Regions from separate parts of the Ferrovibrio sp. GW821-FHT12B10 genome, predicted to be linked through region 2. Evidence: predicted binding sites of a transcription regulator. Region 2 holds the regulator's gene; the other holds the start of a gene.
What was found. Region 2 encodes PhoB, which activates phosphate uptake and scavenging genes when phosphate is short. Its sites were predicted from a motif close to TNTCATAAAACTGTCA; they were not measured.
Positions count from the first base shown of each region.

Region 1 (11,568 bases), 2.7 Mb from region 2:
ATCGAACATCTGCAGCGGCGCCAGGACATCATTTCGCAATCCGACATGGATATCCTGGAGCAAATCTATTGGCTGCTTGAGGATTGCAAACGCTACGGAACGCTGCCTTTCGCCGGTCTCGCCCGCGCCGGCTTCGTCGCGGTCCAGATGCTGCGGTCGCTCGTCGCGGTCGGGATCATCGACCGGCAGCAGTATGACGCTTTCATGGAGAAGATAGATTCCGTATCGGGGCGCATGGCCCGCGACCTGCGTGAATTGCCGCGCGCGGAGTTCCTGTCGCGCTACGGCCATCTTCGCCCGGGTACCTATGACATTCTGTCGCTGCGCTATGATGAAGCGCCGGATGTCTATCTCGGCGATGGCGTTGCATCGGCGTCGAACAAGAATGACAGCGGTCCGGGCTTCGCCCTGTCGCTGACCCAGATGCGACAGATTTCAGACCTTATCCAGCAGCATGGGCTGGATATGAATGTCGTTGGCCTGTTCGAATTCATCCAGGCTGGCATCGAGGGGCGCGAGCAGGCGAAGTTCGTCTTCACCCGGTCGCTCAGCAGGGTGCTGCAGCTTCTGACGACGCTGGGCGAGCGGCATGGCCTGTCCCGGGATGATATGTCCTATTTCGACGCCGGCATGATCGAGAGTCTGTATGTCGCCAGCGGAGACATCGCCGAAGTTCTCCGTCGCAGCGTTGATTACGGCCGATCTAGATATCGCGAGACCCAGAAGATCACACTGCCTCCACTGATTGCGAGCGCGGATGATGTCTGGGCTTTTGAGATTCCCCCCTCCGATCCCAATTTCATAACGCAGCGGGTCGTCGAGGCGGCGGTGCTGCCCCATACGGCATCCGCCGAGGCGCTCAAAGGCGCCATCATCGCCATCCCCAGCGCGGACCCCGGTTTCGACTGGCTGTTCTCGAAAGGGATCGCCGGTTTCGTCACCGCCTATGGCGGTGTCAATTCCCATATGGCGATCCGGGCCGGCGAGCTTGGGCTGCCGGCCGTCATCGGTGCCGGCGAAACGCTGTATAACAGCTGGAGGGAGGCGCGCCGGCTGCGCATTGATTGCGGCAATCGCCGGGTCGATATCCTGCGATGAAGACCATGATCGCCATAACGCAAAGGGTCGAGGTTCTTGCCGATCGTGGCGAGCGCCGGGATGCGCTGGACCAGCGCTGGATCGATTTCATGTCGACCTGCGGGTTGATGGCCTATCCGGTCGCCAATCGGCCCGATCTAGTGCGTGATGCGATCGAGAAGATCGATCCCGCTGGCCTTGTCCTCACCGGCGGAAACGATCTTGCCAGCTATGGCGGGGATGCGCCCGAGCGCGATGCCACCGAACGGCTGCTGATCGACTGGGCGCGGGAGCGGCGCAAGCCGATCGTGGCGGTATGCCGTGGCGTGCAGATGCTGGCCGATGCTTTCGGCGGCAGCCTTGTTCGTCTGGGCGGACATGCCGGGTCCAGGCACAAGGTTGTTCTGGATGCTGGCGGCACCCGCGAGGTGAACAGCTTCCACAACTGGGGACTGACCGCGGTGCCGGATGGCTTCCACGGCTGGGCGGCGACGGAAGACGGAAGCATCGAGGCGATCCGTCACCGGAATGAGGCAATCACCGGCATCCTCTGGCACCCCGAGCGGGAGAGTCCGTTTCATGGGGATGACATCGCATTGTTCCGGCGCAGTTTCGGAATGACATCATGAGGGCGCTGATTCTGGCGGCGGGTCGCGGCAGCAGGATGAATGCGCGCACCGAGGACAGGCCGAAATGCCTGGTGGAGCTTGCGGGGCGGGCACTGCTCGATCTGCAGCTTGCAGCACTCAGAGGAGCGGGAATAGCCGATATCGCGATCGTCACCGGCTACCTGGGCGACCGGCTGGCCGGTCGCGGGCTGCAGGTTTTTCACAATGACCGCTGGCAGCACAGCAATATGGTCGTTTCACTGCGTGCGGCCGACACGTGGTTGTGTGAGGCACCCTGCATCGTATCCTACGCGGACATATTCTATCCTGCTGAAACGGTTGTCCGTCTGGCGCAGGCCGGCGATCCGTTGGCGATTGCCTATGATCCCGACTGGCTGTCGCTGTGGACCGGCCGTTTCGAGAATCCACTGCTGGACGCTGAAACCTTCCGGCGGGATGCCACCGGGCAGCTTGTGGAGATCGGTCAGCGCGCGAGCACGACGGCCGAGATCGAAGGCCAGTATATGGGGCTGCTGAAGTTCACGCCGGCCGGCTGGAACAGCGTGCTTGATGTGCTGCACGCCATGCCGGCTGCGGCAATCGACAAACTTGACATGACGTCGTTGCTGTCGCGGCTGCTGGCTGCAGGTGTGCGGATCGGCACGGTGCCGACAGCGCCGGGCTGGGGCGAAGTCGATGCCGAGACGGACCTTGCCTATTACGAGCAGGAGATGGCTGCAGGGCGTCTGCGGCTTCAGGCCTGACTGTTCACCAGGCTGAGGTGCTGGCCCGTGCAGCCGGCCGGCACTGACTTGCCGGATTAATCATGCTCGATGGTCAGAGTGACGTGATCGGCAGCGAAACGCGCGCGCACGAATTCCACAGGCTTGCCGCGTTCGTCCACATTCACGGTCTCGCTGATCAGAACCGGCCGGGTACGCGGCAGGTTCAGCAGCCGGGCGTCATTCGCTGAAATCAACTTCGCCATCACGCGTGTCGTGCGGCGGTGATAGTCGGCGACGCCGCCGGCGTGCAGTGCGCCGGTGATCGAGCCGCTGCGGCGGAAGAGCTCGGGCATGTTGGGGAAGCGGTCGACGGCAAAGAAGTGGCTGCTGATGCTGACAGCGCGTTCGTCGGCGCGGTTGCGGGTTTCGATTTCCCATAAGGCGGCGCCGGTCGGGATGCCCATGGCGCGCGCGATTTCGGCCGGCGCTGCGATCTGGTCGGCGCTGATCAATTCGCGCGTCGGTTTCTTCTGCTTGGTCAGCAGGTTTTCGGTAAAGCGGGTGCGCGGTCCCAGCGCGTAATCCAGCGACCCGTCGGCGACGAACATGCCGCGGCCCTGTTCAATCCGTACGAGTCCTGTTTCCGCCAGGCGATTCATAGCCTGTCGCACCGTATGGCGATTGACGCCGAAGGTGCCGGCCAGATGCTTTTCCGTGGGTAGCTGCAAGCCGGGTTTGTAGTCGCCCCGGCGGATCGCCTGCTCCATGACGGCGGCAATCTGGCGCCATACCGCCATGCCGCTGCCTCGTTCGATCATGCTCTGCATCGTTCAACCGCTGTGGTCATAAAAGTTTCGCCAAGTGATGGCTTGATGAAATCGGGATGGCGGAGTAGATATATAGATGTCTAGACGAATTTAGACATTTGCGCAAGAGGTCTGCATGACCAGCTCCACCGACAACCAGCCCACCGCCGCTCGCCAGCGCCGTCTTAGCCTGCTGGCCCGCGCCGATCGCGCGCGGCTTGAAGCAGCCTGGAACGCCCTGCCGGACCGTCCGGCCTATCGCCGCCTCAAGCAGCCGGAAACCGGTCTGGTAATGGTGCGCGCGCGTGCCGGCGGCGTGGGCCAGCGCTTCAATCTGGGCGAGATGACCGTGACGCGCTGCGTGGTGGCGCTGGAAGAGGGCGGCCATATGGGAGTCGGCTATGTGCAGGGCCGCGATCATCGCAAGGCCGAGCTGGTGGCGCTGTTCGATGCCTTGACTCAGGACGGCCTGCGTGGCGCAGAGCTGGAACGCACTCTGATCCTGCCGGTGGAGGCTGGCCTGCAGGCGGCGCTGCAGGATCGCGCAGCCAAGGTGGCGGCGACCAAGGTCGATTTCTTCACGCTCGCACGCGGCGATGATTAAGGCGGGACACTGACCATGAACAGCATGACCACGCCCGCACCGGGCTTCTCCGATCCGGTCCAGCAAAGCCAGCAGGCTTTTCGCACGCTTCTCGACGCCACGGCGCGTCCGGGCCTGCCGGTGCGGATGACGGTGGAGGCGGGGCATCCGGCCGGTCTGTCGCCGGCCCTGGCGGCCGCGCTGCTGACGCTGTGCGATTTCGATACGCCGGTCTGGCTTGGTTCGGGCCTGGATGGCGCGGCCGTCCGCGACTGGCTGCGTTTCCACACCGGTGCGCCACTGGTCGCGCAGCCGGAACGGGCAGCGATCGTGCTGCTCTCGGCCGGCCATGCTCTGCCCGCGCTGCAAAGCTTTTCGCTTGGCACTGATGAGGCGCCCGAGCGCGGCGCCACGCTGCTGGTTCAGGTGCCGACACTGACGGGCGAGGCGGCGATGACATGGCGCGGGCCCGGCATCCGCGACAGCATCGCCATGCCGCTCGCCGGCCTGGACATAGCGGTCTGGAAACAGCGCGCGGCGTTGAACGCGGCCTTCCCCCGCGGTCTCGATCTCTATCTGGCCAACGGGGATGATCTGGTGGTCCTGCCGCGCAGCACCGTCATCGCCATCGAAGGAGCCTGACATGTATGTAGCCGTGAAGGGCGGCGAGGCCGCCATCGAGAATGCCCACAAGCTGCTGGCCGAAGACCGCCGGGGCGATGCGGCCGTGCCGGAAGTCAGTGTGGACCAGATTCGCGAGCAGCTCAGCGGTGGTGTCGACCGCGTCATGACCGAAGGTTCGGTTTACGATCCCGAACTGGCGGCACTGGCGGTCAAGCAGTCGCGCGGCGACCAGGTGGAGGCGATCTTCCTGCTGCGCGCCTACCGCACCACGCTGCCGCGCTTTGCCGTGTCGCAGCCCATCGATACCTCCGACATGCAGATCACCCGGCGCATCTCGTCCTGCTTCAAGGACATGCCGGGCGGGCAGCTGTTGGGGCCGACCTTCGACTATACCCACCGCCTGCTCGATTTCGCTCTGCTGGCTGAACAGGAAGTCGTTGCCGCCGAAGGCAAGGGCGCGCTGGCCGACCATATGCCGCAGGTGGTCGATCTGCTGAACAATGAAGGCCTGATCGAACGCGAACTGCCCGATGCCGATGATGCCGCGGTCAGCGACCTGACCCGCGAGCCGATGATGTTCCCGGCCGGTCGCGATGCACGGCTGCAGAATCTGGCCCGTGCCGACGAGGGCTACCTGTTGGCGCTGGGCTATTCCACGCAGCGCGGTTATGCCAAGTCGCATCCCTTCGTGGGCGAAATCCGCTCCGGTGCCGTCGGCGTCTCGGTCGATATCCCCGAGCTCGGCTTCGCCGTCGATATCGGCGACATCGTTGTCACTGAATGCCAGATGGTGAACCAGTTCAAGGGTTCGAAGACCGAACCACCGAAGTTCACCCGCGGCTATGGTCTCAGCTTCGGCATGGCCGAGCGCAAGGCGATGGCCATGGCGCTGGTCGACCGCTCGCTGCGTGCCGAGGAGCTGGGCGAGGAAATCACCGCGCCGGCCCAGGACCAGGAATTCGTGCTCTACCATGCCGACAATGTCGAAGCCTCTGGCTTCGTGCAGCATCTCAAGCTGCCGCATCATGTCGATTTCCAGGCCGAACTGACGCTGGTGCGCACCATGCGCGCCGAGATCGCCGCGCAGCAGCGCGCAGAACCCCTTGAGGAGGCCGCGCAGTGACCGCCATGCAGCAGAGCTATGAGGCCGGCGGCACGCTGGCTGGATATAATTTCGCCTTCCTGGACGAGCAGACCAAGCGCATGCTGCGCCGGGCGATCCTCAAGGCCGTTGCCATTCCGGGCTATCAGGTGCCGTTCGGCAGCCGTGAAATGCCGCTGCCCTATGGCTGGGGCACCGGCGGCATGCAGGTGACGGCGGCCGTGATCGGCGGCAACGACGTGCTCAAGGTGATCGACCAGGGTGCCGACGACACCACCAACGCCGTTTCGATCCGCCGCTTCTTCGTGCGTATGACCAATGTCGCCACCACCGAGAAGACACGGGAGGCAACCCTGATCCAGACGCGCCACCGCGTGCCGGAGACGCCGCTGACGGAAGGCCAGATTCTGGTCTATCAGGTGCCGATCCCGGAACCGCTGCGCTGGCTGGAGCCGCGCGAGATAGAGACGCGCAAGATGCATGCCCTGTCGGAATATGGCGTGATGCATGTGAAGCTGTATGAGGATATCGCCCAGCATGGCCATATCTCCACGGCCTATGATTATCCGGTGCTGGTGAACGGCCGCTATCTGATGCGCTGCTCGCCGATCCCGAAATTCGATACCCCAAAGCTGCATATGAACCCGGCGCTCCAGTTGTTCGGTGCCGGTCGCGAGAAGCGCATCTATGCCTTGCCGCCGTATACCGACGTGCGACCGCTGGATTTCGAGGACCATCCCTTCGAGATCGAGCGCTGGCCGGAAAACTGCGCGCTGTGCAATGCCGGCGACAGCTTCCTGGACGAAGTGATCCTGGACGATCGCGGCGGCCGCATGTTTGTCTGTTCTGACACTGATTACTGCGGTGAACGTCGGGCGGCTGGCCATATCGGCCATATGGGTGCGCCTTATGAGAAGGAGGCCGCGGAATGATCGAGATGCCGCTGCTCAGCGTTGAATCGCTGCACAAGTCTTTCGGCCGCCAGGCCGCCTGCCGCGACGTGTCCTTCGAGCTGTGGCCGGGCGAGGTTCTGGGCATCGTAGGCGAGTCCGGGTCGGGCAAGTCGACACTCCTCAATGCCATCGCCGGCCGCATCACCGCTGATGCAGGAAAGATTCTGTACCGCACGGCTGCCGGTGACATCATCGACCTGGCGCGGGCCTCCGATGCCCAGCGCCGCCATCTGATGCGCACCGAATGGGGCTTCGTGCAGCAGCATGCCCGTGACGGGCTGCGCATGGGCTTTTCGGCCGGCGCCAATATCGGTGAGCGGCTGATGGCGGTCGGCCAGAAGCATTACGGCAACCTGCGCGACACGGCACTGGACTGGATGCAGGCGGTCGAGATCGCGCCGGAGCGGGTCGATGATCTGCCGACCACCTTCTCGGGCGGCATGCAGCAGCGCCTGCAGATCGCCCGCAACCTGGTGACGCGGCCGCGTATCGTGCTGATGGACGAGCCGACCGGCGGGCTGGATGTCTCGGTTCAGGCGCGCCTGCTGGACCTGCTGCGTCGCCTGGTGCAGGAGTACAATGTCGCCGTGATTATCGTGACCCATGATCTGGGCGTCGCCCGTCTGCTGGCGCATCGCCTGATGGTGATGCGACGCGGCGAGGTGGTGGAGGCTGGCCTCACCGACCAGTTGCTGGACGATCCGCAGCATGCCTATACGCAGCTGCTGGTCTCCTCGGTTCTGACTGTGTGAGGATGGAATGACCACGCATCCCGAAATGATCCGTGTCGACAATATCGACAAGACCTTCACGCTGCATCTGCGCGGCGGCATTGCGCTGCCGGTCCTGCGCAACACCAGTCTCAGCGTCGCCGGCGGCGAATGTGTCACCCTGCACGGCCCATCGGGAGCGGGCAAGTCGACGTTGCTGCGGTCGATCTACGGCAACTACCGGCCGCAGTCGGGACATATCCTGATTCGGCATGACGACGTCCTCACCGATATCGTTGGCGCTGTGCCCCGTGTGGTGCTGGATATCCGCCGTCGCACGCTGGGCTACGTGACCCAGTTCCTGCGCGTCATTCCGCGTGTGTCGACCCTCGATATCGTGGCGGAACCGCTGCTGGCACGCGGCACTGGCATCGAGGCGGCCCGGGCGCGGGCGGCCGAGCTGCTGACCCGGCTGCAGATCCCGGAAAAGATGTGGACACTGCCGCCGGCGACCTTCTCTGGCGGAGAGCAGCAGAGAATCAACATCGCGCGCGGCTTCTGCGCCGATTATCCGATTCTGCTGCTCGATGAGCCGACGGCGTCGCTGGATGAGCGCAATCGCAAAATTGTCATAGAACTGATCGATGATGCACGTCGACGCGGCACGGCTATTGTTGCCATCGTGCATGATGCCGAGACGCGAGCGGCGATCACCACCCGTCTTTTGCCTTTGGAAGCCCTGGGAGTTGCGGCATGAATACCGACTTGGTTGTCACCAACGCGCGAATCATCGGGCGTGATGCCGAGATCACCGGCAGCCTGCATGTGCGCGATGGCGTGATCGCCGATATCGATACACGCGGGGCTGCCGTCAAGGATGCGCTCGACTTCGGTGGCGACTACCTGCTGCCGGGCCTGGTCGAGCTGCACACCGACAATCTGGAAAAGCATTTCGCGCCGCGCCCTGGCGTGCGCTGGCCGGCCAAGCTGGCGGTAATCAATCATGACGCCCAGGTGGCGGCCGCCGGCATCACCACGGTGATGGATGCGGTGGCGGTGGGCGATGTGCGCGAAGGTTCGGTCCGCTTGCAGATCCTGCGCGACATGATTGCTGCCATCGAGGCGGCGCAGAAGGATGGCATGCTGCGGGCCGAGCACCTGCTGCATCTGCGGTGCGAAGTTTCCTTCGCCGATCTGATGGCTTTGATCGAACCGATGGCGGGCCTGAGCTGGCTCAAGCTGGTGTCGATCATGGATCACACGCCGGGGCAGCGGCAGTTTGTGAAGCCGGAAAAGTACCGCCAGTATTATCAGGGCAAGTTCGGCATGTCCGACGAGGAAATGGACAAGTTCATGGCCGATCAGATCGCGGCGGCCCAGGCCAATGGCGCGCGCAATCGTCGCGCCGTAGTGGAGCTCTGCCGGGCCAAGGGCCTGCCGCTGGCCAGTCATGACGATGCGACGGCTGCCCATGTGGCGGAAGCCGCGGCCGACGGCATGGTGGTGGCGGAATTCCCCACTACGCATGAAGCGGCCAAGCTGTCGCGCCAGCATGGCATGAAGGTGATGATGGGCGGGCCCAACGTGGTGCGTGGCGGGTCGCATTCGGGCAACATTTCGGCGCGCTCGCTGGCCGAAAGCGGCGAACTCGACATCATCTCGTCGGATTATGTACCGAGCAGCATGCTGCTCTCGGCCTTCCTGGTGCCGCAGCAGGTGCCGGGGATCAGCCTACCGAAGGCAGTCGCCATGGTGTCGGCCAATCCCGCCGATGCCGTCGGCCTGACTGATCGCGGTGCCCTGGAAGTGGGCAAGCGCGGCGACATGGTCCGTGTCAGCATGGTGGATGACATCCCTGTCGTGCGCGCCGTCTGGCGCGCCGGCAACAGGGTTATGTAATCAGGCGCGTCAAGTAACCAGGAGGGCATCATGCAGATTCTCGATCACATCATGACGCTGCTGGAAAAGGCCGGTGCCGAACGCTATGGCGGCGAGAATGTCAGCCAGCTCGAGCATGCTCTGCAATGCGCCATGCATGCCGAGCGCACCGGCTCCAGCCCGGAGTTGATCACGGCGGCGCTGCTGCATGATATCGGTCATCTGGTCGATGACGGCGACGAAGGCCTGGCCGAGAAAGGCATCGATGCTAATCATGAGGTGATTGCTGCCGACTGGCTCGGCCGGCATTTCCCGGAGGCCGTGGTGGCGCCGGTGCGGCTGCATGTCGATGCCAAGCGATACCTGTGCCAGGCCGAGCAACATTACTGGGCCGGCCTGTCGAAGAGTTCGAAAATGAGCCTGGACGTCCAGGGTGGTATCTACAGCGATATCGAGGCGGCCGCATTCATCGCCCAGCCTTTCGCTGACGATGCCGTGAAGCTACGGCGCTGGGATGATGCGGCCAAAACCCCGCACCTGAAAACGCCTGATCTGGCGCATTACCGCCCGATCGTTGCCGCCGTTCTGAAAGCCTAGCCACCGAGGCGATAACGTCCGGCGATGCGGAAGGGCTTGCCGCTGTCCGGCTGAACGAACAGGCAGATTTCCGGGACCATATAGTCCGATGCCGTGAAGGGCTTGCAGACGGCCGTCAGGTGCCGCAGCAGGGCCTCGCGCTCACCGGCATCCCTGATCGAATTGGTCAGCGTGAAATGCAGCCGGAATTCCTCGAACACATAGGGATAGCCCCAGGTCTGCAGGTAGTCTTCCTGACGCGGTGTCAGCGGCGTCCGGCGCCGACGTTCGAGCTCGGCGTCCGTCAGCGGCGCCCGGAAGGCGTCGAAGCTGCGAACGCAGTCGGCGGCCAGGGCGTCCAGATCAGATGACGGCTCTGACGGACGCAGGGCGAGAAAGCTGCCCAGGGCCGCCACCGTCAGCGGCGCCATGGTGACGGGCGCGCGCTGGGCCGCAAAAGCCTCCAGGGCCACGATCAGATCTGCTTCGCTGCTGCCGTCCTTCAGGCGGAAGGGCGGTTTGAGGGTGCCATGGAAACCGTAGAGTCGCGGATCGGCAGTCAGCTCGGCGACACGGGCCGCCGTCAGTCCGGCCACGGCGACTGGAGCATGGCTGATGCCGGTTTCGGGGTCCCGGCCCAGCCAGCGGGCGGCGAAGCCATGCAGGGGGTGATCGGCAGGCGGGGCGGCATAAAGGGCGAAGCGGGCGGTCATGGACTTTTCCTAGACAACACTCACGGTGGTCCTGTGGGTAACCGGGACGGTCTGACGGGCGGGGCCGATTTCACCCCCGCGTCGCCGAACCGCAATCGAACTGTCATACGGCATTGCTATCAGCGCTTCCTACGACTTGAACCAAGGGGAATCGCATGCGCGCTGCCATTGAGATCGCCCATCTATCGAAAACCTTCCGGACGGGCAAGCGCGCTCTCGATCAGGTGAGTCTGACGGTTCAGCCGGGTGAGATGGTAGCCCTGATCGGTGCCTCCGGCTCGGGCAAATCCACCCTGCTGCGCCATATCGCCGGCCTGATGCAGGGCGATCGCGACCCCAAAGCCCAGATCGCGGTGAACGGCCGCATGATTCAGCAGGACGGCCGGATCGCCGGTGGCATCCGCCAGAGCCGCGCCGGCATCGGTTTCGTCTTCCAGCAGTTCAATCTGGTCGGTCGCATGCAGGTGATCACCAATGTGCTGGCCGGCAATCTCGGCCGCATGCCGCTGTGGCGTACGATGCTGGGTATGTTCACCGATGATCAGCGCCGCACTGCCGTGACCGCGCTCGACCGCGTCGGCATTGCTCAGTGCGCTTTCCAACGTGCTTCCACGCTTTCCGGCGGCCAGCAGCAGCGCGCGGCCATCGCCCGCGCCCTGGTGCAGAAGGCCAAGGTCATTCTCGCCGACGAACCGATTGCCTCGCTCGATCCGGAATCCTCGCGCAAGGTGATGGCGACGCTAGCCGATATCAACCGCGCCGACGGAGTGACGGTTGTCGTGTCTCTCCATCAGGTCGATTTCGCCCTCAAATTCTGCCGCCGTGTTGTTGCCCTGCGCGACGGCAAGGTGATGTTCGACGGTCCAGCTTCTGCGGTCACTGTCGCGCTGCTGCGCGGCATCTACGGTGAACACAGCGATCTCGATTTCGGCGCCCTGTCGGGCGGCCATGTCACCAATCCCGATGCCATGCCGGCCATGGACGACGTCGATGCGCGGGTTCTGCCGCGCATGCAGGCCGTGCCGGCCTGAATTTTTTCATTCTTATCCAAGTCCACTCAGGAGAACTGCCATGCTGCGTCGCACTCTGCTTACGGCCACCGTCGCCACCCTGGCGCTGGGCTTCACCGCCACTGCTCAGGCCCAGGGTCTGAAGGAAGTCAACTTCGGCATCATCTCGACCGAGTCGAGCGCCAATCTCAAGACCATCTGGG
Region 1 covers NZ_JBXAQT010000001.1:314,888-326,455, reverse strand. Annotated here, with positions in the region: gene AC1RRT_RS01805 (PEP/pyruvate-binding domain-containing protein) at 1-1,098, shown strand, start outside; gene AC1RRT_RS01800 (gamma-glutamyl-gamma-aminobutyrate hydrolase family protein) at 1,095-1,706, shown strand; gene AC1RRT_RS01795 (phosphocholine cytidylyltransferase family protein) at 1,703-2,449, shown strand; gene phnF (phosphonate metabolism transcriptional regulator PhnF) at 2,506-3,228, opposite strand; gene phnG (phosphonate C-P lyase system protein PhnG) at 3,353-3,820, shown strand; gene phnH (phosphonate C-P lyase system protein PhnH) at 3,836-4,441, shown strand; gene AC1RRT_RS01775 (carbon-phosphorus lyase complex subunit) at 4,443-5,546, shown strand; gene AC1RRT_RS01770 (alpha-D-ribose 1-methylphosphonate 5-phosphate C-P-lyase PhnJ) at 5,552-6,457, shown strand; gene phnK (phosphonate C-P lyase system protein PhnK) at 6,463-7,230, shown strand; gene phnL (phosphonate C-P lyase system protein PhnL) at 7,238-7,945, shown strand; gene AC1RRT_RS01755 (alpha-D-ribose 1-methylphosphonate 5-triphosphate diphosphatase) at 7,942-9,087, shown strand; gene AC1RRT_RS01750 (phosphonate degradation HD-domain oxygenase) at 9,118-9,663, shown strand; gene AC1RRT_RS01745 (DUF1045 domain-containing protein) at 9,660-10,355, opposite strand; gene phnC (phosphonate ABC transporter ATP-binding protein) at 10,511-11,386, shown strand; gene phnD (phosphonate ABC transporter substrate-binding protein) at 11,427-11,568, shown strand, end outside.
Region 1: phnF (phosphonate metabolism transcriptional regulator PhnF) is a predicted target of PhoB. The motif match lies at 3,273-3,288, and genes of this name have one in related genera.

Region 2 (11,568 bases):
TCCTCGAGGAGAACATGGACAAGCTGCATGGCGCCAAGGTCGACGGCGTCGATCCGACCTTCGAGACCATCTCGGACGGCAAGTATCCCGTGTCGCGTCCGCTCTTTGTCTACGCGAAGAAGGCTCATATCGGCGTCGTGCCGGGCATCAAGGAATTCCTCGCCGAGTATGTCAGCGACCGCGCCATGGCGCAGGGCGGCTACCTGGAGAAGAAGGGTCTTGTTGCCATGCCGAAGAAAGAGCTGGAAAGCGTGCGCTCGCAGGTCACCGGCTTGACCAACCTGGCCATGTAAGAACTGCTCCGGCGGCCGGGCAACCGGCCGCCGGATTTTCACGAAGTTTCGTTTCTCGATTAAGCCGCATATGCTCCGGGGAAGACGATGTCATTGCCGCTGCTGTTACTGGTTCTTCTCGGACTGACCATCGTCGGCTACCACCTCGGTAAGTCGCGCGCGCTGGTCACGGCTGGCGACAAGATCCGCAACCTGCACTCCCTGCCGATGTTCTACGGCTGGTATGTCGTGATCTGGTGCGGCCTGCCGGCGTTGATCCTGTTCGGCATCTGGATTTCCTTCGAAGATACGCTGGTGCGCCAGCTGGTGGTCGCGGAACTGCCCGAGGCAATCCGTCGGCTGCCGACCGACCAGCTCGGCCTGGTGATTTCCGACATTCGCAACATGGCCTACGGCAACATCCCGCTCGACAAGGCCGATGCGGCGATCCGGCCGGTGGTGGAGCATTACATCAGCCTGCGCCAGATCGGCACGACCGCGCTCTGGGTGATCGTGCTGGCGCTGGGTATCGCCGGCCTGCTGTATGGCCGCAGCCGCATCTCTGCCGACTTCCGCGCCCGCAACCGGGTCGAGCAGGTTGCCAATATTCTGCTGATCATCAGCTCCACGCTCGCCGTCATGACCACTATCGGTATCGTGCTGTCGCTGGTTTTCGAGGCTCTGCGCTTCTTCGCCGCCGTCAATCCGCTCGATTTCCTGTTCGGCCTTACCTGGTCGCCGCAGATGGCGATCCGTGCCGACCAAGTCGGTTCGTCGGGCGCCTTCGGGGCCGTACCGCTGTTTGCCGGTACGTTGCTGATCGCGGCTATCGCGATGATCGTCGCGGTGCCGGTCGGTCTGATGGCGGCTGTCTATATGGCAGAATACGCCGCGCCGAAGGTGCGCGCCTTTGCCAAGCCGGCGCTGGAAGTCCTGGCCGGCATCCCGACTGTGGTCTACGGCTTCTTCGCCGCGCTGACCGTCGCGCCCTTCATCCGCGAGGCCGGCGAAAGCATTGGCCTCGCTGTCGCGTCGCAATCCGCCCTGGCCGCCGGACTGGTCATGGGCATCATGATCATTCCTTTCGTGTCCTCGCTGTCCGACGACGTGATCAACGCCGTGCCGCAGAGCCTGCGTGACGGCTCCTTCGGCCTGGGCGCCACCAAGTCGGAAACCATCAAGCGCGTGATCCTGCCAGCGGCGCTGCCCGGCATCGCCGCATCCATCATCCTCGCGTTCAGCCGAGCGCTGGGCGAGACCATGATTGTGGTGATGGCCGCCGGTCTGGCCGCCAACCTGACGGCCAATCCGCTGGCCGCCGTGACCACCGTGACCGTGCATATCGCGTCGCTACTGGTCGGCGATCAGGAATTCGACAGCCCGAAGACGCTGGCGGCTTTTGCGCTGGGCCTGGTGCTGTTCATCGTGACGCTCAGCCTCAACATCGTTGCCCTGCGCATCGTCAAGAAATATCGAGAGCAATATGACTGATATTCTGGCCGATACCGTCCCGAACCGGAAGCTGACCACGGTGGCGCCTGGCGTGCACATGACCGAGGAGGCGACCAAGCGTCTCCGCGCCCGCTATGCCGCGGAAAGCCGCTTCAAGATGATCGGCATGGCCGCCATCCTGTTCTCGATCGCGGCGCTCTGCGTGCTGCTGTTCACCATCGCCAGCGCCGGCTTCACAGCTTTCCAGCAGACTCATATCCGCCTGGACGTGGCGCTGAGCGCCGAGCAGATCGCGCCGGTAGGCACCACCGATCCACGCAAGATTATGCAGGGCAATTACGGCGGCATCATTCTTGAGACGCTGCAGAAGAAATTTCCCGAGGTGCAGAGCCGTGGCGACCGCCGCCGCCTGCAGGCCCTGGTCAGCGCCGGTGCGGAATCGCAGCTTGCGCGCATGGTCGTCGCCGATCCGACCCTGATCGGGCAGACCATCAGCGTCTGGCTGCCAACGTCGTCTGACATCGATGTCTTCGTGAAGAAGCAGGTCGATACCGCGGCGCCGGAAGACCAGCGCCGGGTCAAGGATAACCAGGTGGGTTGGCTCGATGCGCTGAAGGCCAGGGGCGACCTGGAATTGCGCTTCAACACCCGATTCTTCACTGGCGCCGACAGCCGCGAGCCCGAACTGGTCGGTGTCTGGGGCGGCGTGGTTGGGTCCTTCTACACGCTGCTGGTGACCCTGGTGGTGGCTTTCCCGCTGGGCATCATGGCGGCGATCTATTTGGAAGAATTTGCGCCGAAGAACCGCTGGACCGAGGTTATCGAGGTCAACATCAACAACCTCGCGGCCGTGCCCTCCATCGTGTACGGCCTGCTCGGCCTTGCGGTATTTATTGGCTTCTTCGGGATGCCACGCTCCGCGCCGCTGGTCGGCGGTCTGGTGCTGGCGCTGATGAGCCTGCCGGTGATTATCATCGCCTCGCGCGCGGCTTTGCGCGCCGTGCCGCCCTCGATCCGCCAGGCTGCGATGGGCCTCGGCGCCTCGCCGTTGCAGGTGGTACTGCACCATGTTCTGCCGCTGGCGATGCCGGGTATCCTGACCGGGACCATCATCGCCATGGCTCATGCTCTCGGCGAGACGGCGCCGCTGCTGATGATCGGCATGGTCGCCTTCATCGTTGATATCCCGGCGACGCCGGTCGATGCCGCCACGGTGCTGCCGGTGCAGATTTTCATGTGGGCTGACAGTTCCGAGCGTGGCTTCGTCGAGAAAACCTCGGCTGCCATCATTGTGTTGCTGGTCTTCCTGCTGGTGATGAACCTGGCGGCGATCCTGCTGCGCAAGCGGTTTGAACGTCGCTGGTGATCGTGTCTGTGCGTTATTCCCCTTTCGGAGCCATAAGGACTTTTCATGCAGAATGGTAGCGGTGTCGATCTCCGCCAGTCCGAGATCGAAATCAAGATGGTGACCCAGAAAGTCGGCGTCTACTATGGCGAGAAGCAGGCTTTGCGCGATGTCGACCTGCATATCCCGGCGCGCGCGGTTACCGCGCTGATCGGCCCGTCGGGCTGTGGCAAGTCGACCTTCCTGCGCTGCCTGAACCGGATGAACGACACGATCCGCGATTGCCGTGTGGTCGGCGATATCCGCCTTGATGCGCTGAACATCTACGACAGCCAGGTCGATGTCGTGCAGCTGCGCGCCCGGGTCGGCATGGTGTTCCAGAAGCCGAACCCGTTCCCGAAGTCGATCTACGAGAATGTCGCTTATGGGCCCCGCATTCACGGTCTTGCCGAAAGCAGCGACCATCTTGACCATATCGTCGAGACCTCGCTGAAGCAGGCGGGCCTGTGGAAGGAAGTCGGCAGCCGGCTGCAGGAATCGGGCACCAGCCTGTCTGGCGGGCAGCAGCAGCGCTTGTGCATCGCCCGCGCTATCGCCGTGGCGCCGGAAGTGATCCTGATGGACGAGCCCTGCTCGGCGCTGGATCCGATCGCCACCGCTCATATCGAGGAACTGATGGATGAACTGCGCGAGCAGTATACCATCGTCATCGTCACCCATTCGATGCAGCAGGCCGCCCGCGTCTCGCAGCGGACCGCCTTCTTCCATCTGGGTAACCTGGTCGAGACGGATGATACCAGGGTGATTTTCACCAACCCCAAGGACGAGCGGACCCAGGGGTACATCACCGGTCGCTTCGGCTGAGCAGAGTGAGGACATAAGAAAATGCCGCAACATATTGTCCAGAAATACGACGACGAGCTGAAAAAGCTGTCGACCCTCATCGTGCAGATGGGTGGCCTGGCGGAATCGCAGCTTTCCGCCGCCGTCGAGGCGATCGTGAAGCGCGACAGCAACCTGGCCTCGGAAGTGGTGAAGAGCGACACCAAGATCGACGTCCTGCGCAACCAGGTCGACGATTTCGCCATCGAGCTACTGGCGCGCCGCCAGCCGCTGGCCAACGACCTGCGCGTCATCGTCTCGGCGCTGCGCATCTCGTCCGAGATCGAGCGCATCGGCGACTACGCCAAGAATGTCGCCAAGCGCGCAGTGGCGCTGAACCAGGCGCCGCTGGTGCGGCCGGTGCATGCCATTCCGCGCATGGCTGCCCTGGTCCAGGCCCTGATCAAGGACACGCTGGATGCCTATATCACCGCCGATGCCGCCAAGGCCGATGCGGTCTGGGCCCGCGATGAAGAGGTGGACGAGCTGTATACCAGCCTGTTCCGCGAGTTGCTGACCTATATGATGGAGGATCCGCGCTCCATCACCAGCAGCACGCATCTGCTGTTCATCGCCAAGAACATCGAGCGCATCGGCGATCACGCGACGAACATCGCTGAGCTGATCCACTACACGGTGACCGGCGAGATGCAGAAGGAAGACCGTCCGAAAGGCGACGATACCGCCTATGCGGTTGTGAATGCGCCGGGAGGCCAGCGATGAACGTCGCGATCAAACCGCGGGTCCTCGTGATCGAGGACGAAGCGGCGCTGCTGGCGCTGCTGCGTTACAACCTGGAAAAGGAAAACTACACGGTCGACGAGGCGATGGACGGCGAGCAGGCCCTGTTGAAGGTGGCCGAGCATATGCCGGACCTGATCCTGCTCGACTGGATGCTGCCGCGCCTGTCGGGCCTTGAAGTCTGCCGCCAGTTGCGCCGCGATCCAAACGCCCGCAACGTGCCGATCATCATGCTGACGGCGCGCGGCGAGGAAGCCGATCGCGTGCGCGGCCTGGATGCCGGCGCAGACGACTATATCGCCAAGCCCTTCAGCCCCGGTGAGCTGCTGGCCCGCATCCGCGCGGTGCTACGCCGCATCCGGCCGGCGCTGGCGGAAGAGGTGCTGACCTATGGCGGCCTGGTGATGGATATCGCTACCCACAAGGTCACTCGCAATGGCCGCGATGTGCATCTGGGTCCGACCGAATTCCGCCTGCTGCGCTATTTCCTCGAGCATCCGGGCCGTGTGTTATCGCGCGACCAGTTGCTGGATGCGGTCTGGGGCCGCGACATCTATGTCGAGCAGCGTACGGTGGACGTCCATATCCGTCGCCTGCGCAAGGCGTTGAACGGCAATGGCGAGATGGATGTGATCCGCACGGTGCGGTCGGCTGGCTATGCGCTGGAGCTGACCTCCGCCGCCGCTATGGCCTGACCCGTCATTATCGGGACAAAGAAAAAGCCGGCCATCGTAAGATGGCCGGCTTTTTTATGTCTGGCGCTGCGCTTTAGCGGCGGCCGGCGATCTGCTTCTTCATCGCAGCGAACAGGGCTTCGACCTTGCCGCCATTATTCTGGATCACGGATTCGAACTGCTGGCGCTGGGTGAAGGCCATCGACACGCCTTCCACCACCACATCGGTGACCAGCGGCTTGCCGTCCTTCTCATGCGTCTTCCATTCAACGCGGATCGGCGGACCGTTCTGGCGGTTGATCTGCGATTCCACCACCTGCTCGCTGCCGGCCGCCTTCACGCCGTCGCGCACATCCAATGTCTCGCCGTTATACTGCGACAGCAGCTGCGAATAGACCTTCACCAGATAATCCAGGAAGAGGCTGTTGTATTCCTGCTTCTGGACATCGGTCAGGCCACGATTGTAGCGGCCAAGGCAGAACTGGCCGACGGCATCCAGATCGAGATGCGAGGTCATAAGAGTGCGGACAAGGCCTTCGCGCTTTTCAGTGGTTAGCGAGCGGTCACCCAGCGCCTTGAGAGTGTCGCCGCCGACTTCGCGGATGAATTGGTCAGGCGCTGCGGCCCGGGCGGGCGCAGCAGAAATGGCCTGGAGGCCGAGCAGGAGGCCGGCCGCGGTGGCGACCATGAGAAAACGGCGGGAAAGCAAGGCTGAAAGCATGGGGAATCCCGGCTAAGAGGCGGAAGGGAATAGTTTTTTTGACGTCTGAATATGGCGGGAACGCGGCCGAACCATAGCCTGACGATGATTGTATGGCGATGATTCTTTTTTGACCCGTTTTTGGCCCTATACAAATACATAAAGATATGTTTATGTTTGACCCATGACTGACTCAAGCTTGACCCTCGATACCCTGATGGCCGCCCTGCGGGCTGCGGCCGAGCCGACGCGTCTGCGGCTGCTGGCGCTCTGTGCCCAGGGCGAACTCACGGTCAGCGAACTCACCCAGATCCTGGGGCAGAGCCAGCCCCGCGTCTCCCGCCATCTCAAGCTGCTCTGCGAAGCGGGGCTGCTCGAGCGGGTGCCCGAAGGCACCTGGGCATTCTATCGCGTTGGCGATCGCCTGTCCGGCGCGCCGTTGGTGCGCGCGGTCAGCAGCCTGCTGCCACGCAACGACGCGACGCTGGCGCGCGATGCCGAGCGTCTGACGGCGGTGAAGCGCACCCGCGCCGAAACCGCCGAACGCTATTTCCGCGACAACGCCGCCCAGTGGTCGGCGATCCGGTCGCTGCATGTGGACGAGGAACAGGTGGAGGCAGCCGTGTTGCGGCTGCTGGGGCAGGGTGCGCCGGTTGACGATCTGCTGGACATCGGCACCGGTACCGGGCGCCTGCTGGAAATCCTCAGCCCGCATGTGAAGCGTGGCCTGGGCGTCGATCTCAGCCGCGACATGCTGAGCATCGCGCGCGCCAATCTGGAACGGGCCGGCATCAAGCATTGTCAGGTGCGGCAGGCCGACATGTATGCCCTGCCACTCGACAGCGGCAGCGTCGATGCTGCAGTGATCCATCAGGTGCTGCATTTCGCCGACGAACCACAAAAGGCGATCCAGGAAGCCGTGCGGGTGCTGAAACCCGGCGGCCGGCTGATCGTCATCGATTTCGCGCCGCATGACCTGGAAGATCTGCGCGCACGTCATGCCCACCGGCGCCTCGGCTTCTCTGATGCCGAACTGCGCGGCTGGTGCGCCTCGGCCGGCCTGGATGCCGATCCGGTGATCGCGTTGCCTGGCCAGTCGCTCACCGTCCATATCTGGCACGCCGTCAAGCATGGCGCCGTCGCTGCTATGTCCACCTCTCACAAGAGTGCCGCAGAATGACCACGTTGCCCGATGCCAACGCTCACGCCGCCCGGCGGTCTGGTCCGCTGAAGGTCTCGTTCGAATTCTTCCCGCCGAAGACGGCGGAGATGGAAGAAAGCCTGTGGCGCAGCGTCACGCGCCTGGCGCCGCTGGAGCCGCGTTTCGTCTCGGTGACTTATGGCGCTGGCGGCTCGACCCGCGAGCGCACTCATAACACCGTGGTGCGCATCCTCAAGGAAACCGGCCTGAAGCCGGCCGCGCATCTCACCTGCGTCGGCGCTTCGAAGGGCGAAGTGGACGAGGTGGCCCAGCATTACTGGCAGGCCGGCATCCGCCACATTGTGGCGCTCCGCGGCGATCCGCAGGAAGGCACTGGCGGTTTTGCGCCGCATCCGCAGGGCTATGCCAATTCGACGGACCTGATCGCCGGCCTCAAGAAGATCGGCGACTTCGAGATCAGCGTCGGCTGCTATCCCGAAGGCCACCCCGACACCGCGTCGCCGCGCGTCGAGCTGGAGCATCTCAAGCGCAAGGTCGATGCCGGCGCGACCCGTTGCATCACGCAGTATTTCTTCGATACCGATGTCTATTTCCGTTTCCTCGATCGCGCGCGCTCTGCCGGCATCACCGTGCCGATCGTGCCGGGCATCCTGCCGGTGACGAATTTCCGCCAGGTGGTGAAGTTCTCGGCTGCCTGCGGCGCCAGCGTACCGGCCTGGATGGCCGACCAGTTCGACGGCCTGGATGACGACCCGGAGACGCGCCGCATGGTGGCTGCGCATCTGGCGGCCGAACAGTGCCGCCGCCTGCTGGCCGCCGGCATCGACGAATTCCATTTCTACACGCTGAACCGCGCCGATCTCGCCTATGCGATCTGCCACGTGCTCGGCGTGCGGCCCAAGCCCGGCATTGCGGGTGAGGCTGCCGCGTAAGGAGTATGACGATGACCACTGCCGATGAACGCAAGGCCCGTCGCGCCGCACTCGCCAAGGCGGCGAAGGAGCGCATCCTGGTGCTGGATGGCGCCATGGGCACCATGTTGCAGCGGCGCAAACTGACCGAAGAGGATTATCGCGGCGACCGCTTCAAGGGCGCCAACAGCGACCTCAAGGGCAATCATGACATCCTGAATATCACGCGCCCCGATGTGATCGTGGATGTGCATAAGGAATATCTCGACGCTGGCGCCGATATTATCGAGACCAATACCTTCAGCGGCACCTGGATCAGCCAGGGCGATTATCATCTCGAAGCCGCCGTGCACGATATCAACAAGGAAGGCGCCCGTCTGGCGCGCCTGGCGGCGGACGAATATACCGCCAAGAACCCGGCCAAGCCGCGTTTCGTCGCCGGCGCCATCGGCCCGACCAACCGTACGGCCTCGCTGTCGCCCGATGTCAACCGTCCCGATTTCCGCAACATCAGCTTTGATGAGCTGAAGGATGCCTACAAGGAACAGGCGCGCGGCCTGATCGAGGGCGGCGCAGATCTGCTGCTGATCGAGACAGTGTTTGACACGTTGAATGCCAAGGCTGCCGCCTTCGGCGTTTATGAGCTGTTCGACGAGCTGGGCGAGGAGTGGCCCATCATGATCTCGGGCACCATCACCGATCTTTCGGGCCGCACGCTGTCGGGTCAGACCACCGAAGCCTTCTGGAACTCGCTGCGCCACACCAAGCCCTTCTCGGTGGGACTCAACTGCGCCTTCGGTGCCAAGCAAATGCGCGCCTATATCGCTGAACTCAGCCGCGTCGCCGATGTGCCGGTCAGCGCCTATCCCAATGCGGGGCTTCCGAACCAGTTCGGGGAATATGACGAGCCACCGCACGAGACGGCCGACCATCTGCGCGAATGGGCCGAGCATGGCCTGGTGAATATCGTCGGCGGCTGCTGCGGCACCACGCCCGACCATATCCGCGCTATTGCCGAAAGCGTGGCCGGCAGGAAGCCGCGCCGCATTCCCGTCATCCAGCCGCAGCTTCGCCTGAGCGGCCTTGAACCCTTTGCTGTGCCTGCCGCATGACCGACATCGACGAGGCTTTTTCCCCCGAATCCGAAAACCGCGGCTTCAACGGCCCGGTTTTTATCAATATCGGCGAGCGGACGAATGTCACCGGCTCGGCGAAGTTCCGCAAGCTCATTCTCAATGACGATTTCGATGCGGCTCTGACCGTGGCGCGCCAGCAGGTGGAGAACGGCGCGCAGATCATCGATATCAACATGGACGAGGGCATGCTCGACTCCAAGGCGGCGATGGTGAAATACCTGAACCTGATCGCCTCGGAGCCGGATATTTCGCGCGTGCCGATCATGATCGACAGTTCCAAATGGGACGTGATCGAAGCTGGCCTGAAATGTGTGCAGGGCAAGGCGATCGTCAATTCGATCAGCATGAAGGAGGGCGAGGATGCCTTCCTCGCCCAGGCCCGTAAGGTCCTGCGCTATGGCGCCGCCGTTGTCGTCATGGCCTTTGACGAGCAGGGCCAGGCCGATACCGCCGACCGCAAATTCGAAATCTGCGAACGCGCCTACAAGCTGCTGACCGAAAAGGTCGGGTTCCCGCCGGAAGACATCATTTTCGACCCGAATATCTTCGCGGTCGCCACCGGCATTGAGGAGCATAACAATTACGCAGTCGAGTTTTTCGAGGGTGCCAAGCGCATCCGCGAGAACCTGCCGCATTGCCATATCTCGGGCGGTGTCTCAAACGTGTCCTTCTCCTTCCGCGGCAACGAGCAGGTTCGCGAGGCGATGCACGCCGTGTTCCTGTATTACGGCATGCAGAACGGCATGGACATGGGCATCGTCAATGCCGGGCAGCTGCCGGTTTATGAAGACATTCCTGCAGAACTGCGCGAGCGCGTGGAAGATGTGCTGCTCAATCGCCGTCCGGATGCCACGGAGCGCATGCTGGAAATCGCCGAGCGCTTCAAGGGCGGCGCCCGCACCCAGGAAATCGACATGTCCTGGCGACAGAAGGAAGTGCGCGAGCGCCTGACCCACGCGCTGGTGCATGGCATTTCGGATTTCATCGACGAGGATGTCGAAGAGGCGCGGCATATCGTGTCCAAGCCGCTGGAAGTCATCGAAGGCCCGCTGATGGACGGCATGAATGTCGTCGGCGACCTGTTCGGCGCGGGCAAGATGTTCCTGCCGCAGGTGGTGAAATCAGCCCGCGTGATGAAGAAGGCGGTGGCCTACCTTCTGCCGTTCATCGAGGCGGAGAAAAACAGCGGCCCTGCCAAGACCAACGGCAAGGTGCTGATGGCCACCGTGAAAGGCGACGTGCACGATATCGGCAAGAATATTGTCGGCGTCGTGCTCCAGTGCAACAACTATGAGGTGATCGACCTCGGCGTCATGGTGCCCTGTGCCCGCATCCTGGAAGAGGCGAAAAAACACAAGGTTGATGTCATTGGCCTCAGCGGCCTGATCACGCCCAGCCTGGACGAGATGTGCTATGTAGCCAGCGAGATGCAGCGCGAGGGTCTCCAACTGCCGCTGCTGATTGGCGGCGCGACCACGTCAAAGGTGCATACCGCGGTCAAGATCGCGCCGAACTACAAGGGCCCGGTCGTTTATGTCACTGATGCCTCGCGTGCGGTTGGCGTCACCGGTCGGCTGGTTTCAGTCAACGACAGCCCGATCTATGCTGGCGAGGTCGCCAACGAATACGAAAAGATCCGCGAGATCCATGCGCGCGAGCGCAACACCGGTCCGCGCCAGAAGATCGCCGATGTCCGCCGCAACAAGGCGAAGATCGATTGGGCCGGCTACCAGCCGCCCAAGCCGACCTTCCTCGGCGTGAAGGTGTTCCAGGATTATCCGGTCGCCGACCTGATCCCGCGCATCGACTGGTCGCCGTTCTTTGCCTCGTGGGAATTGCGTGGCAAGTATCCCGATATCCTGAAGGACCCGGTGGTGGGCGAAGCCGCCACCAACCTGTTCAAGGACGCGAAGGCGATGCTCAAGCGCATCGTCGAGGAAAAGCCGATCAAGGCTTCGGCTGTCATCGGGTTCTGGCCCGCCAACCAGGTCAACGACGACGACATTGTGCTGTTCGATGAGGCCGGCACGGGTGAGGAGATCGCTCAGCTGCATATGCTGCGCCAGCAGATGAAGCGCGACCGCGACCGGGCCAATCACTGCCTGGCCGATTTCATCGCGCCGAAGGATACCGGTATCACCGATTATATCGGTTCGTTTGCAGTCACCGCCGGCATCGGCCTGGACGACTGGATCAAGCGCGAATTCACGGCGAAGCAGGATGATTATTCCGGCATCCTGGCGCAGGCGCTGGCCGACCGCCTGGCCGAGGCTTTTGCCGAACACATGCATGA
Region 2 covers NZ_JBXAQT010000001.1:3,021,210-3,032,777, forward strand. Annotated here, with positions in the region: gene AC1RRT_RS15180 (PstS family phosphate ABC transporter substrate-binding protein) at 1-293, shown strand, start outside; gene pstC (phosphate ABC transporter permease subunit PstC) at 381-1,763, shown strand; gene pstA (phosphate ABC transporter permease PstA) at 1,822-3,090, shown strand; gene pstB (phosphate ABC transporter ATP-binding protein PstB) at 3,187-3,933, shown strand; gene phoU (phosphate signaling complex protein PhoU) at 3,955-4,674, shown strand; gene phoB (phosphate regulon transcriptional regulator PhoB) at 4,671-5,387, shown strand; gene AC1RRT_RS15210 (MlaC/ttg2D family ABC transporter substrate-binding protein) at 5,461-6,054, opposite strand; gene AC1RRT_RS15215 (ArsR/SmtB family transcription factor) at 6,251-7,246, shown strand; gene metF (methylenetetrahydrofolate reductase [NAD(P)H]) at 7,243-8,160, shown strand; gene AC1RRT_RS15225 (homocysteine S-methyltransferase family protein) at 8,172-9,251, shown strand; gene metH (methionine synthase) at 9,248-11,568, shown strand, end outside.